Regions from separate parts of the Streptomyces sp. NPDC050315 genome, predicted to be linked through region 1. Evidence: predicted binding sites of a transcription regulator. Region 1 holds the regulator's gene; the other holds the start of a gene.
The links. Region 1 encodes HrcA, which represses chaperone genes, less so after heat shock. Its sites were predicted from a motif close to TTNGCACTCNGNNNNNCNGAGTGCNAA; they were not measured.
Positions count from the first base shown of each region.

Region 2: groES (co-chaperone GroES) is a predicted target of HrcA. The motif match lies at 1,720-1,746, and genes of this name have one in related genera.

Region 1 covers NZ_JBFAKN010000002.1:811,344-818,517, forward strand. Annotated here, with positions in the region: gene AB0I82_RS10635 (nitronate monooxygenase) at 1-167, opposite strand, end outside; gene dnaJ (molecular chaperone DnaJ) at 244-1,377, opposite strand; gene hrcA (heat-inducible transcriptional repressor HrcA) at 1,378-2,394, opposite strand; gene AB0I82_RS10650 (MBL fold metallo-hydrolase) at 2,669-3,403, shown strand; gene AB0I82_RS10655 (DUF3097 domain-containing protein) at 3,443-4,276, shown strand; gene hemW (radical SAM family heme chaperone HemW) at 4,273-5,505, opposite strand; gene AB0I82_RS10665 (SpoIIE family protein phosphatase) at 5,584-7,174, opposite strand, start outside.
Region 2 covers NZ_JBFAKN010000007.1:169,655-176,828, forward strand. Annotated here, with positions in the region: gene tsaD (tRNA (adenosine(37)-N6)-threonylcarbamoyltransferase complex transferase subunit TsaD) at 1-441, shown strand, start outside; gene AB0I82_RS26245 (methyltransferase domain-containing protein) at 442-1,629, opposite strand; gene groES (co-chaperone GroES) at 1,893-2,201, shown strand; gene groL (chaperonin GroEL) at 2,331-3,959, shown strand; gene AB0I82_RS26260 (SDR family oxidoreductase) at 4,039-4,812, opposite strand; gene AB0I82_RS26265 (LysR family transcriptional regulator) at 4,962-5,873, shown strand; gene AB0I82_RS26270 (WhiB family transcriptional regulator) at 5,943-6,272, opposite strand; gene AB0I82_RS26275 (response regulator transcription factor) at 6,661-7,174, shown strand, end outside.

The DNA.
Region 1 (7,174 bases):
TGCTTGATCTCCTGGTACATGCCGTCGGCCGTCTTGTATCCGGCCGCGAGAAAGCCCAGACCGCCGGCCGCGCTGACGGCGGCGGTCAGCTCGGGACACGAGGCGCCGCCCGCCATGGGGGCCTGCACGATCGGGTGGCGGCACAGATCGGTCAGCGCGGTGGACATGCCCACATCGTGTCACGCGTCACGGCCGTCCCTGGAATCGGGGCGACCGTGACGCGTACACACAGTTCTACGGTTTCTACCGTCCGTTGAAGGCGTCCTTCAGGCGCGAGAACAGCCCCTGCTGCCCCGGCTGGAACTGTCCCGTCGGGCGTTCCTCGCCGCGGAGCTTGGCCAGGCGGCGCAGCAGCTCTTCCTGCTCCGGGTCGAGCTTGCCGGGGGTCTGAACCTCGACGTGTACGACGAGGTCACCGCGGCCGCCGCCGCGCAGGTGCGTGATGCCGCAGCCGTGCAGCGGGATCGACTGGCCGGACTGGGTGCCGGGCCGGATGTCGACGTCCCGGACCCCGTCCAGCGTCTCCAGCGGGCACTTCGTGCCCAGCGCCGCCGCGGTCATCGGGATCGTGACCGTGCAGTGCAGGTCGTCGCCGCGGCGCTGGAAGACCGGGTGCGCGACCTCGTGGATCTCGACGTACAGGTCGCCGGCGGGGCCGCCGCCGGGGCCGACCTCGCCCTCGCCCGCGAGCTGGATCCGGGTGCCGTTGTCGACACCGGCCGGGATCTTGACCGTGAGCGTACGGCGGGACCGGATGCGGCCGTCGCCCGCGCACTCGGGGCACGGGGTCGGCACGACCGTGCCGAAGCCCTGGCACTGCGGGCAGGGCCGCGAGGTCATGACCTGGCCCAGGAAGGACCGGGTGACCTGCGAGACCTCACCGCGGCCTCGGCACATGTCACAGGTCTGCGCGGAGGTGCCGGGCGCGGCGCCCTCGCCCGTACAGGTCGTGCACACGATCGCGGTGTCGACCTGGATGTCCTTGGTCGTACCGAACGCGGCCTCGTGCAGCTCCACGTCCAGCCGGATCATCGCGTCCTGGCCGCGGCGGGTGCGCGAGCGCGGCCCGCGCTGCGACGCCGTGCCGAAGAACGCGTCCATGATGTCGGAGAAATTGCCGAAGCCCGCGCCGAAGCCGGCGCCGCCCGCGCCGCCGCCCTGGGACATCGGGTCGCCGCCGAGGTCGTAGACCTGCTTCTTCTGCGGGTCCGACAGCACCTCGTAAGCGGCGTTGATCTCCTTGAACCGCTCCTGGGTCTTGGGATCCGGGTTCACGTCCGGGTGCAGCTCGCGCGCCAGCCGCCGGAAAGCCTTCTTGATCTGGTCCTGCGAGGCGTCGCGGCTGACACCGAGGACCGCGTAATAGTCCGTGGCCACTTACGACTCCGCCAGGATCTGTCCGACGTAACGTGCCACTGCGCGTACCGCTCCCATCGTTCCGGGGTAGTCCATGCGGGTCGGTCCGACCACGCCGAGTTTGGCGACTGCCTCGTCGCCCGAACCGTAGCCGACGGCGACGACCGATGTGGAAGTGAGGCCCTCGTGAGCGTTCTCGTGCCCGATGCGCACGGTCATGCTCGAATCCTTGGCCTCTCCCAGCAGCTTGAGGAGCACGACCTGCTCCTCGAGTGCCTCCAGCACCGGCCGGATCGTCAGCGGGAAATCATGTCCGAAGCGCGTGAGATTGGCGGTACCGCCGATCATCAGCCGCTCTTCGGTCTCCTCCACCAGAGTCTCCAGCAACACCGACAGCACTGTCGAGACCGTGCCGCGGTCCTCCGCCTCGAAGGACTCGGGGAGGTCCTGCACCAGCTGCGGCACATCGGTGAACCGGCGCCCCACGACCCTGCTGTTCAGCCGGGCCCGCAGGTCCGCCAGGGACGTTTCGCCGAACGGCGCGGGGCAGTCGATCATGCGCTGCTCGACCCGCCCGGTGTCCGTGATCAGGACGAGCATCAGCCGGGCCGGGGCCAGCGACAGCAGCTCGACGTGCCGGACGGTGGACCGGGTCAGCGAGGGGTACTGGACCACCGCGACCTGCCGGGTCAGCTGCGCGAGCAGCCGTACCGTACGCGCCACGACGTCGTCGAGGTCCACCGCGCTGTCGAGGAAGCTGTGGATCGCCCGGCGCTCGGGGCCGGAGAGCGGCTTGACGGCCGCCAGCTTGTCGACGAAGAGGCGGTAGCCCTTGTCGGTGGGGATGCGTCCGGCGCTCGTGTGAGGCTGGGCGATGAAGCCCTCCTCCTCCAGCACCGCCATGTCGTTGCGGACCGTGGCCGGCGAGACGCCGAGCCGGTGGCGCTCCGTGAGGGCCTTGGAGCCGACCGGCTCCTCGGTGCCCACGTAGTCCTGGACGATGGCACGCAGCACTTCGAGTCTGCGTTCGCTGAGCATCGCGCACACCTCCAGTCCCGCGCTCTCCCCTGGGCCGCTGCGGCCGCCTGTCCGGCCGGGGTCCGGCCGGCTGTCCCTGGCACTCGACCGGTCCGAGTGCCAAACCCTGAACCAGTGTACGGCCGGGTAGCACGGGCAGGGCAAGGCCGGGCACCGCGGCGCGCGGCCCGGCGGGCCACCGTATCGTGCCGCGGCCGGTCCGTGTCCCCGGGATACGCCCAGGTCAGCCGGTCGGCCGCGCGCGATTTCGGCGTATCCGGGCTAGCGTCGCGGTATGCGCACGAGTTGGGAAGAGGCAGGGTGGGAGCGGCTCGCCGACGGGGTCGCCCGACGCCGGCTGCCGCACTGGGACGCCACGGTCGGCGTCGTGGCCGGTGCCACCGGCGTCCTCCTGGTCGACACCGGGTCCGGGCTGGCCGAGGGCGCCGAGCTGCGCCGCCAGGTGCGTGGCGTGCTGGGCCGTGAGGTGTCCCACATCGCCCTCACCCACCCGCACTTCGATCATGTACTGGGCACGGCGGCGTTCGCGGGTGTGACGGTCTTCGGGGCGACCGGGATGGCCGAGCTGCTGCGCCGCGAGCCGGAGGCGCTGCTCGGCGACGCGGTACGGAACGGGGCCGATCCGGACGCGGCGGCCGAGGCGGTGGACACCCTGGTGGTCCCGCAGCACGCGGTCTGCGGCGAACGCACGCTCGATCTTGGCGACCGGCACGTCCTACTGGCGAACGTCGGTCCCGGGCACAGCGCGCACGACCTGGCGGTGTGCGTGCGGGGCGGCGCGGGCGAACCCGAGGTGGTGTTCTGCGGCGACCTCGTCGAGGAGTCGGGCGAGCCGCAGGCCGGCCCGGACGCGCTGCCCGCCTGCTGGCCGGCCGCGCTGGACCGGCTCCTCTCCCTCGGCGGCGAGGACGCCCGCTACGTCCCCGGCCACGGCGCCGTCGTGGATGCCCGCTTCGTCCGCACCCAGCGCGACGAGCTGGCCCGCCGCTTCGGCGTGTCGCCCGAATAGCCCGCACGGGCGCCCCGCTCCCCGCATATCGTCTGTCGAATGCGCAGCAGAGAATACGGCCCCGACCTCACTCCCCCTTGGAAGAAGCAGCGCCCCGCGCCCGAGGTCCCCGCCGAGCCGGACCTCGTCGTCGAGGAGGTCACCACCGGCTACTGCGGTGCCGTCGTCCGCTGCGAGAAGACGGCCGAGGGCCTGACCGTCACCCTGGAGGACCGCTTCGGCAAACACCGCGTCTTCCCGATGACCCCGCGCGGCTTCCTCCTCGAAGGCAAGGTCGTCACTCTCGTACGCCCCTCCGCCGCGCCCGCACGCCCCCGGGGCCCGCAGCGCACGGCCTCCGGCTCCCTCGCCGTCCCGGGCGCCCGCGCCCGCGTCGCCCGCGCCGGCCGCATCTACGTGGAGGGCCGCCACGACGCGGAGCTGGTCGAACGCGTCTGGGGCGACGACCTGCGCATCGAGGGCGTGGTGGTGGAGTACCTGGAGGGCATCGACGACCTCCCGGCGATCGTCCGCTCCTTCTCCCCCGGCCCGGACGCCCGCCTCGGCGTCCTCGTCGACCACCTCGTCCCCGGCTCCAAGGAATCCCGCATCGCGGCCTCGGTCACGGACGCGAACGTCCTGATCGTCGGCCACCCGTACATCGACATCTGGGAGGCCGTGAAGCCCGCCTCGGTAGGCATCCCGGGGTGGCCCTCGATCCCCCACGGCCAGGACTGGAAAACGGGCGTCTGCCGGTCCCTCGGCTGGCCGGAGAACACGGGCGCCGCCTGGCAACGCATCCTCGGCTCGGTCCACTCGTACAAGGATCTTGAGCCGGCACTGCTGGGGCGGGTGGAGGAGCTGATCGATTTTGTTACGGCGCCGGCCGGCTAATCGACCAGGTCGCGCACCACGGCGTCGGCCAGCAAGCGGCCCCGCAGCGTCAGCACCGCCCGGCCCTCCTCGTACGGGCCCGGCTCCAGCAGGCCGTCCGACAGCGCGCGCTCTGCTGCCTTTGCGCCCGCAGGGGCGAGCAGGTCCAGGGGGCAGCCCGCCGCCAGTCTCAGCTCCAGGAGGATGCGCTCCACGCGGCGGTCCTCGGGCGCGAGGAGCTCGCGGCCGGCCCCCGGGGAGCGGCCCTCGCTCAGCGCCTGCGCATATGCGCCGGGGTGCTTCGCGTTCCACCAGCGGACGCCGCCGACGTGGCTGTGGGCGCCGGGGCCCGCGCCCCACCAGTCGGCGCCGGTCCAGTACAGCTCGTTGTGGCGGCAGCGGGCCGGCTCCGACGTGGCCCAGTTGGAGACCTCGTACCAGGTGAAGCCCGCGGCGGTGAGGGCTTCCTCGGCGATGAGGTAGCGGTCGGCGTGCTCGTCGTCGTCGGTCATCGGGACCTCGCCGCGGCGGATGCGGCGGGCGAGCTGGGTGCCCTCCTCGACGATCAGCGCGTACGCGGAGACGTGGTCGGGGCCGGCGCCGATCGCGGCGTCGAGGGAGGCCTTCCAGTCGTCGTCCGTCTCGCCGGGCGTGCCGTAGATCAGGTCGAGGTTGACGTGGTCGAAGCCGGCGGCGCGGGCCTCGGCGACGCACGCCTCGGGGCGCCCGGGCGTGTGCGTACGGTCGAGGATCTTCAGGACGTGCTGGCGGGCGCTCTGCATGCCGAAGGAGACGCGGTTGAAGCCCCCGGCTCGCAGCTCCGCCAGGTACCTCGGGTCCACCGACTCCGGGTTCGCCTCCGTGGTGATCTCCGCGTCCGGCGCGAGGCCGAATTCGTCGCGGATCGCGGCGAGCATGCGGGAGAGGTCGACGGCCGGGAGGAGGGTCGGCGTGCCGCCGCCGACGAAGACCGTCTCGACGGGGCGGGGGTCGGCGCCGAGCACCTTGCGGGCGAGGCGGATCTCCTCGACGACCGTGTCGGCGTAGTTCTCGCGGGAGGCGAGCGCGCCGCCGGAGCCGCGCAGCTCGCTCGCGGTGTAGGTGTTGAAGTCGCAGTATCCGCAGCGGGTCGCGCAGTACGGCACGTGCAGATAGAACCCGAGGGGCCGCTCGCCCGCTCCGGCCAGGGCGGCGGCGGGCAGCGCCCCGTCCTCGGGCATGGGCTCACCGTCGGGGAGTGCAGAAGGCATACCGCCATTGTCCGGCACTCGGGGAGTGATCCCTTCCGCCGGCCGCCGACGAAGCCCGGCCACGGGCCCGCCGCCCGGCTACGGCCCCGGTACCGCCTGCAGCACCAGCAGTGCCAGGTCGTCGTCCGGCGGGGTCGGACCGAAGGCGTGCACGCGGCACCGGAGGTGCTCGGCGACGCCGTCGGCGCCCAGCCCCGCGCACTCGGCGAGGGCCTGCGCGAGGCCGTCCTCGTCGTCGAAGAGCCGGCTGCCCGAGCGGCGCTCGGTCACCCCGTCGGTGACGCACAGCAGCGTCTCGCCGGGCGCCAGGTCGAAGGACTCGCTCTCGTACTCGGTCTCCTCCAGCACACCGAGCAGCATCTGCGGCGCGGCGACCGCCCGCACCGTGCCGTCCGTGCCGAGGACCAGCGGCAGCGGGTGTCCGGCGCTGGCGAGCGTGCAGCGGGCGCCGCCGGTGCCGTCCTCGTACGGGACGATCTCGCCGTACAGGAGGGAGAGGAAGCGGGTCTGCTCGCTCTCCTCGCGGTAGCCGGGCTGCAGCTCCGCCTCGGAGCCGGCCTCCACCACCGCGGCGGCCACCGCGGCCACGGAGTCGGCGGACTCCCGCGCGACCGTGCGGTTCAGCCGGTCCAGTACGTCGCCGACGCCGTACCCCTCGCGGGCCAGCAGCCGCAGCACCGGGCGGGCCAGGCCCGTGACGGCGGCGGCCTCCGGGCCGCTGCCGCAGACGTCGCCGAGCATGAAGCACCAGCGGCCCTCGCCCGCCTGGAAGAGGTCCCAGAAGTCGCCGCCCGCCCAGGCGCCCTCGCGCGGTTCGTACACCACGGCCGAGGCCACGCCCGGCACGTCGGGGCGGCGGCCGGGCAGCAGCCGGCGCTGCAGCACCCGGCTGATGCGCTCCTGACGGCTGTAGGCGTCCGCGGTGGCGAGGGCCCGGGCCACCCGCCCCGCCAGGTCCTCGATGAGCGAGACGACCTCGTCGGGGAAGCGGAGCAGTCCGGACCGGCCTATCAGGAGCGTGCCGTGCCGGCGCACGCCGGAGATCAGCGGGCAGGCCAGGGCCGCGCCGCCGGGGCCGAATCCGCTGGGCTCGCCGGGCCACGGCCAAGGGCCCGCGCCGGTGGGGTGGCCGTCGCCGCGCCCGGTCAGTACCGGCGGGTCCTTCTCCAGCAGCTCGCGCAGCCCGTCGATGCGGGACTCCGTGGCGTGCCAGACGCGGGCCAGCCGGGGCGCGCCGAACTCCCCGCCGTCGTCCAGCCACACCGCGCACCAGTCGGCCATCCGCGGCACGATCAGCTGCGCGACCAGCGCGGCCACCTGGTCCGCGTCCAGCTGCCCGCTGAGCAGGTCGGACGCCTCGGCGAGGAAGGACAGCGCGCCGTGGTGGAGCCGCTCGACCTCGCAGCGGCGCAGGGCGGCCCGCTGCGGCCCGGGCGCCATCAGCTCGGTGGCCGGCGGCCCGCCCGGCGTCCTGCGGTCCGCGTGGAAGATCTCCACCGGCGGTTCGTACACGGCCTCCGGCGCGTCCGCCGTCACCCGGAACCACACGGTCTTCAGGGTGCGCCGGTACGTGATGCCCCAGGAGTCGGCGATCGCGCCGACCAGTTGCAGGCCGCGGCCCGCGCCCTCGGCCGTCACGGCGTCGTGGCGGCCGCGCACCGGGCGGGCC
Region 2 (7,174 bases), on a different contig from region 1:
CGCGCGGCCGGTGAAGAGGTGCCGGTGGCGGACGTCTCCGCGTCCTTCCAGGAGGCGGTCGTGGACGTCCTCACCCGTAAGGCCGTACGGGCCTGCAAGGACCACGGCGTGGATCACCTGATGATCGGCGGCGGCGTCGCGGCCAACTCGCGGCTGCGCGCGATGGCCGAGCGGCGCTGCGAGGACGCGGGCATCACGCTGCGCGTGCCGCGCCCGAAGCTGTGCACGGACAACGGCGCGATGGTCGCGGCCCTGGGCGCCGAGATGGTCGCCCGGAACCGCCCGCACTCCGCCTGGGAGCTGTCCGCCGACTCCTCCCTCCCGGTCACCGAGCCGCACGTCCCGGCCCCGGGCCACGAGCACCGGCACGGCGTCCCGCACTCCCACCAGCACGGCCACGATCACGTGCACGAGGTCAGCAAGGACAACCTGTACTCGTGATCAGCCGCTGACCGGTGTCGCGGGCTGTCCGACGAGCATCGTCGGGGCGCCCGCGACGCGGGTGAGGAGGACCGTGGCCGCGTTCGGGCCGCGGAGCTTCACCTTGCGGCGGATCTCCTCCGGCTCGACGGCGGAGCCGCGCTTCTTGACCGTCAACACGCCGATCTCGCGTTCCCGAAGGAGTGCCTTCAGCTTCTTGAGGTTGAAGGGCAGCTCATCGGTGATCTCGTAGGCGGCGGCGTACGGGGTGGGGCGCAGCTCGTCGGCGGTGATGTACGCGATGGTCTCGTCGATCAGTCCGCCGTCCAGCTCGGCCGCGACCTCCGCGACCAGGTGCGCGCGGATGACGGCACCGTCCGGCTCGTAGAGGTAACGGCCGACGGGACGTACGGACGGGTCCGGGAGTGGCGCCGTGGTGCCGAGCGAGGCACCCGAAGGCAGCAGGGTCGCCCGCATCGCGCCGGGCTCCGTGCCGAACCAGAGCACGGCCTCCTTCACGTCGCCGCCGTCCGAGATCCACTCCGCGGCGGCGTCCTCGGGGATCGCCTCGTGCGGGATGCCGGGGGCGATCTTCAGCGCGGCGTGCGGGGCCTTGCGGGCCGCCTCGATCGCCCAGGAGAGGGGCGGGGAGTACGCCTCGGGGTCGAAGACGCGGCCGCGGCCGCCCCGCCGCGCCGGGTCCACGAAGACGGCGTCGTACGGGCTCGTGTCGATCTCCGTGACGTCCGCGCAGCGCACCTCGATGAGGTCGGCCAGGCCCAGCACCTCGGCGTTCGCGCGCGCCACCTCTGCGGTCAGCGGGTCGCGGTCCACCGCCAGGACGCTGATGCCCGCCCGGGCGTACGCGATGGCGTCGCCGCCGATGCCGCAGCACAGGTCGGCGACGGACCGTACGCCGAGCGCGGCCAGCCGCGCGGCGCGGTGGACGGCGACGGTGCGGCGGGTGGACTGCTCGACGCCGTTCGGGGTGAAGAACATCCGGTACGCGTCCTCGGCACCGAACTTCGCGACCGCCCGCTGCCGCAGCCGGGCCTGCCCGAGTGCCGCCGACACCAGCTCTGCGGGGTGCTCGCGGCGCAGCCGGGTGGCGGTGGCGAGTTCCTGGGCGGGGTCGTGGTCGCGGAGGCCGGCCAGCAGGGCCCGGCCCTCGTCGGTGAGCAGCGCGGAGAAGGAGTCGAGAGGGTTCACCCGGCCCATTCTGGGGCAGTCACGGAACCGCCGACCGGACAGGCCACGGAACTCCTGACCGACAGGTCACGGATCTCTTTCCAAGCCACGTTGGCACTCCGCTTGACCGAGTGCTAACCGCGTCATAGTCTCGCTGCTGGCACTCACCACTGGAGAGTGCCAAACACAGCGACGGGCAGGTCCGGCACCCGCGACGACGGATCCACCTGGTCGCCACCTCAGACAGTTAACCCCGTGAGATCTCCGAAGGGGGAGGTCGGATCGTGACGACCGCCAGCTCCAAGGTTGCCATCAAGCCGCTCGAGGACCGCATTGTGGTCCAGCCGCTCGACGCCGAGCAGACCACGGCTTCGGGCCTGGTCATTCCGGACACCGCCAAGGAGAAGCCCCAGGAGGGCGTTGTCCTGGCCGTGGGCCCGGGCCGCTTCGAGGACGGTAACCGTCTTCCGCTCGACGTTTCCGTCGGCGACGTCGTGCTCTACAGCAAGTACGGCGGCACCGAGGTGAAGTACAACGGCGAGGAGTACCTCGTCCTCTCGGCCCGCGACGTTCTCGCGATCGTCGAGAAGTAAGCCGGGACCTGGGATTTCCCAGGCCGACGCTTCACCCCAGCTGTTCTGATCTGCGCCCCTGGTTCCCGCGTCTCACCACCCGGGGCAGGGGCGCATTTCGTTGAGAGTACGACTAAGGACACGTAACTCATGGCGAAGATTCTGAAGTTCGACGAGGACGCCCGTCGCGCCCTCGAGCGCGGCGTCAACAAGCTTGCCGACACGGTCAAGGTGACGATCGGCCCCAAGGGCCGCAACGTCGTCATCGACAAGAAGTTCGGCGCCCCGACCATCACCAACGACGGTGTCACCATCGCCCGCGAGGTCGAGGTCGACGACCCGTACGAGAACCTCGGCGCCCAGCTGGTGAAGGAGGTGGCGACCAAGACCAACGACATCGCGGGTGACGGTACGACCACCGCCACCGTGCTGGCCCAGGCGCTGGTCCGCGAGGGCCTGCGCAACGTCGCCGCCGGTGCCTCCCCGGCCGCCCTGAAGAAGGGCATCGACGCCGCCGTCAAGGCCGTGTCCGACGACCTCCTCGCGATCGCCAGCCCGATCGACTCCAAGGAGGACATCGCCGCCGTGGCCGGCCTGTCCGCCCAGGACAAGCAGGTCGGCGAGCTCATCGCCGAGGCGATGGACAAGGTCGGCAAGGACGGTGTCATCACCGTCGAGGAGTCCAACACCTTCGGCCTGGAGCTCGACTTCACCGAGGGCATGGCCTTCGACAAGGGCTACCTCTCCCCGTACATGGTCACCGACCAGGAGCGGATGGAGGCCGTCCTCGAGGACCCGTACATCCTGATCCACCAGGGCAAGATCGGCTCGATCCAGGACCTGCTGCCGCTGCTGGAGAAGGTCATCCAGGCCGGTGGCTCCAAGCCGCTGCTGATCATCGCCGAGGACGTCGAGGGCGAGGCCCTGTCGACCCTGGTCGTGAACAAGATCCGCGGCACCTTCAACGCCGTTGCCGTGAAGGCCCCCGGCTTCGGCGACCGCCGCAAGGCGATGCTCGGCGACATGGCCACCCTGACCGGTGCGACCGTCATCGCCGAGGAGGTCGGCCTCAAGCTCGACCAGGCCGGTCTGGACGTGCTGGGCACCGCCCGCCGCGTGACCGTCACCAAGGACGACACCACCATCGTCGACGGTGGCGGCAACTCCGAGGACGTGCAGGGCCGCGTCAACCAGATCAAGGCCGAGATCGAGTCCACCGACTCGGACTGGGACCGCGAGAAGCTCCAGGAGCGCCTCGCCAAGCTCGCCGGTGGCGTCTGCGTCATCCGCGTGGGTGCGGCCACCGAGGTCGAGCTCAAGGAGAAGAAGCACCGTCTGGAGGACGCCATCTCCGCGACCCGCGCCGCGGTCGAGGAGGGCATCGTCTCCGGTGGTGGCTCCGCGCTGGTCCACGCCGTCAAGGTGCTCGAGGGCAACCTCGGCAAGGAGGGCGACGAGGCCACCGGTGTCGCCGTCGTCCGCCGCGCCGCCGTCGAGCCGCTGCGCTGGATCGCCGAGAACGCCGGTCTTGAGGGCTACGTCATCACCTCGAAGGTCGCCGAGCTCGACAAGGGCCAGGGCTTCAACGCCGCGACCGGCGAGTACGGCGACCTGGTGAAGGCCGGCGTCATCGACCCGGTCAAGGTCACCCGCTCCGCCCTGGAGAACGCCGCGTCGATCGCTTCGCTGCTGCTGACGACCGAGACCCTGGTCGTCGAGAAGCCGGCCGAGGAAGAGGCCGAGGCCGGTCACGGCCACGGTCACGGCCACTCCCACTGAGTGTGAGCTGACTCCGCAACGAGGCCCGGCCCCCGTCCGTGACGGGAGCCGGGCCTCGGGCTTTTCCGGTACGTGAGGGCTACTGCGGCCCGTACTTGCGCCCCGTCCGGGACGTGACCCCGCCCAGCAGGTTGCGCGGGGCGAGCTTTACGACGCCCATCAGGGCCTTGTAGCGCGGGTCGGGGATGGAGAGGGACTTGCCGCGGGCGAGGTCCTTCATGGCCGCGTCGACCAGGTTGTCCGCGTCCAGCCACATCCAGTCCGGGATGTTGTCCGTGCCCATCCCGGCCCGCTCGTGGAATTCCGTACGGACGAAGCCCGGGCACAGGGCCATCAGCCGCACCCCGCTCCCCGCCAGGTCGCGCGCCGCGCCCTGGGTGAACTGCACGACCCACGCCTTGCTCGCGCCGTACGTGCCGCGCGGCACGAAGGCCGCGACCGAGGCGACGTTGACCACGCCGCCGCGCCGCCGCTCGCGCATCCCCTTCACCGCCGCCGAGGTCAGCCGCAGCACCGCCTCGCAGTGCACCTTCAGCATCGTCAGCTCGTCGGCCATCGGTACTTCGAGGAACTCGCCCTTGTTGCCGAAGCCCGCGTTGTTCACCAGCAGGTCGACCGGGTTCTTGCGGTCGGCGAGCCGTTCCTCGACGGCCGCGATGCCCTCCTCCGTCGCCAGATCGGCGACCAGCACACCGGCCTCGATGCCGTGCCGGTCGTGCAGCTCGGCCGCGTGCTCGCGCAGCTTCTCCTCATTACGGGCCACCAGCACCAGGTTGTGTCCGTCGGCCGCCAGCCGGCGCGCGAACGCCGCCCCGATCCCTGCCGTCGCTCCCGTGACCAATGCAGTCGTCATAAGAGAACGCTATCGGCACCGTGAACCGCTCACATCCGGCCCATTGTTGGTGCGATTCGCGCCGGTTGTCCGCGTCGTACGGCCGCCACAGCGCCAAAGTGGCGAGTGAATTATCCGTGCTCGCCCCAAGTGGTGCTTATGCTTGAGACATGATCGAGGCCCGTCATCTCCGCGTGCTGCGCGCCGTCGCGCGGACCGACTCCTTCTCCGCCGCCGCGCGCGAGCTCGGCTGCACTCAGCCCGCCGTCTCCCAGCAGATGAAGGCGCTCGAACAGTCGGCGGGCACGCCGCTGATCATCCGCGCCGGCCGCGAGATGCGGCTCACCGAGGCCGGCCAGGCCCTCGTGCGGCACGCCGCCGGCATCCTCGCCGGGCTCACCGCCGCCGAGGAGGAGGTCGCGGCGATCGCCGGGCTGCGCGCCGGGCGGGTCCGGCTGGTCTCCTTCCCGTCCGGCAGCTCCACGCTGGTGCCGACCGCGCTGGCCGCGATGCGGGCCGCGCACCCCGGCACGGCGGTTTCGCTGGACGAGGCGGAGCCGCCGCGCTCCATCGAGATGCTGCGCGGCGGCGACTGCGAGATCGCGCTGGCCTTCCGGTATCCGGAGGTGCCGGGCGCCGACCCGGCCGCCGAGGCCGAGTGGGACGACCTGGTCGTGCGCCCAGTACTGAGCGACCGGCTGGTGGGGCTGGTGCCCGAGGAGCACCGGCTCGCCGACAAGGGGCAGGCGGGCTTCGCCGACCTGGCGGCCGAGCCGTGGATCGCGGGCTGCCCGCGCTGCCGCCGGCACCTGGTCACGGTGTGCGAGCGCGCCGGTTTCACGCCGCGCATCGACTTCGCCACCGACGACTACCCGGCGGTGATCGGGCTGGTGGGCGCGGGCCTGGGCGTCGCCGCGCTCCCGGAGCTGGCGCTGGCCTCGGTACGGCCCAAGGGGGCGCGCACGATCCGGCTGGAGCCGGTCGTGCAGCGCGAGATCGTGGCGCTCACGCTGCCGGACCTGGCGCAGGTACCGGCGGTGGCGGCCATGCTCGATCAGCTGGCGGCCGCGGGCCGTCGCTGACCCTCAACCGCCGCGGGCAGCAGCGGCGGCAGTAGCGCAGAAACGTTACGTCTGTTCGGGTGTACGGCGTCAGCCTCTGGACAGCGTCGCCGGATTCGAGCCGCCGGCCGGTACCAGGCGGTGCCGGGCCCGGCCCATCAGCTCTTCCCGCTCGTCCTCGGTCAGTCCTCCCCATACGCCATAGGGCTCACGGACGGCCAGGGCATGAGCCGCGCATTCGGCGCGTACAGGGCAGCGCATGCAGACCTCTTTCGCGGACGTCTCGCGCGCGCTGCGGGCCGCGCCGCGTTCGCCCTCGGGGTGGAAGAAGAGCGAACTGTCCACGCCGCGGCAGGCGGCGAGCAGCTGCCAGTCCCAGAGGTCCGCGTTCGGGCCCGGAAGGCGGGAGAAATCTGCCATTGCTAGTCCCCTCGAAGCGTGGCGGTACGGGCTCCTGTTCAAGACCGTACATCTACCGTCTAAGCAGATGTAAATATGACTCATCTCGAATCTTGCCCCAGATAACTAGCAAACGGAAGAAAAGCCACCGAACAGGGCAAAGTGGACTCGCCAGAGGAAGTGGAGCACCAAGGGGCGCGGGTCTTGCTGCTGCGTGTCCGGCCCCTCACATAGAGTGTCGAAAACGGCTCCTCAGCCCGTAACTCTTTCGGGTGACCGTCGTTGAGAGTGCGGAAGCGGTTGACAGAGGGACTCCCCGGGCAGGTGTCCGAGGCCGTCAATCGCACAGGTGACGATACGTACCAGCCTGGAGGCACAACGTGACGCGCATCAGCTGCGGAGGACGGCCATGACTTCCGTCCTCGTCTGCGACGACTCCCCGCTTGCCCGAGAGGCGCTCCGTCGGGCGGTTGCGACCGTCCCCGGCGTCGAGCGCGTGACGACCGCGGCCAACGGCGAGGAAGTCCTCCGCCGCTGGGGTGCCGATCGCTCGGACCTGATTCTGATGGACGTACGGATGCCCGGCCTCGGCGGCGTCGAGACCGTGCGCCGGCTGCTGTCCGCCGACCCGGGCGCCCGGATCATCATGCTCACCGTCGCCGAGGATCTCGACGGCGTGGCGCTCGCCGTCGCCGCCGGCGCCCGCGGCTATCTGCACAAGGACGCCTCGCGCGCCGAGCTGCGCGCGACGGTCACCCAGGCGCTCGCCGACCCGACCTGGCGGCTCGCCCCGCGCCGGCTGCGGTCCGCCGAGATGGGCGCCGCTCCGACGCTCACCGCGCGGGAGATCCAGGTGCTGGAAGGCATGAGCCACGGCCGCTCCAACGCCGAGATCGGGCGCGAGCTGTTCCTCTCCGAGGACA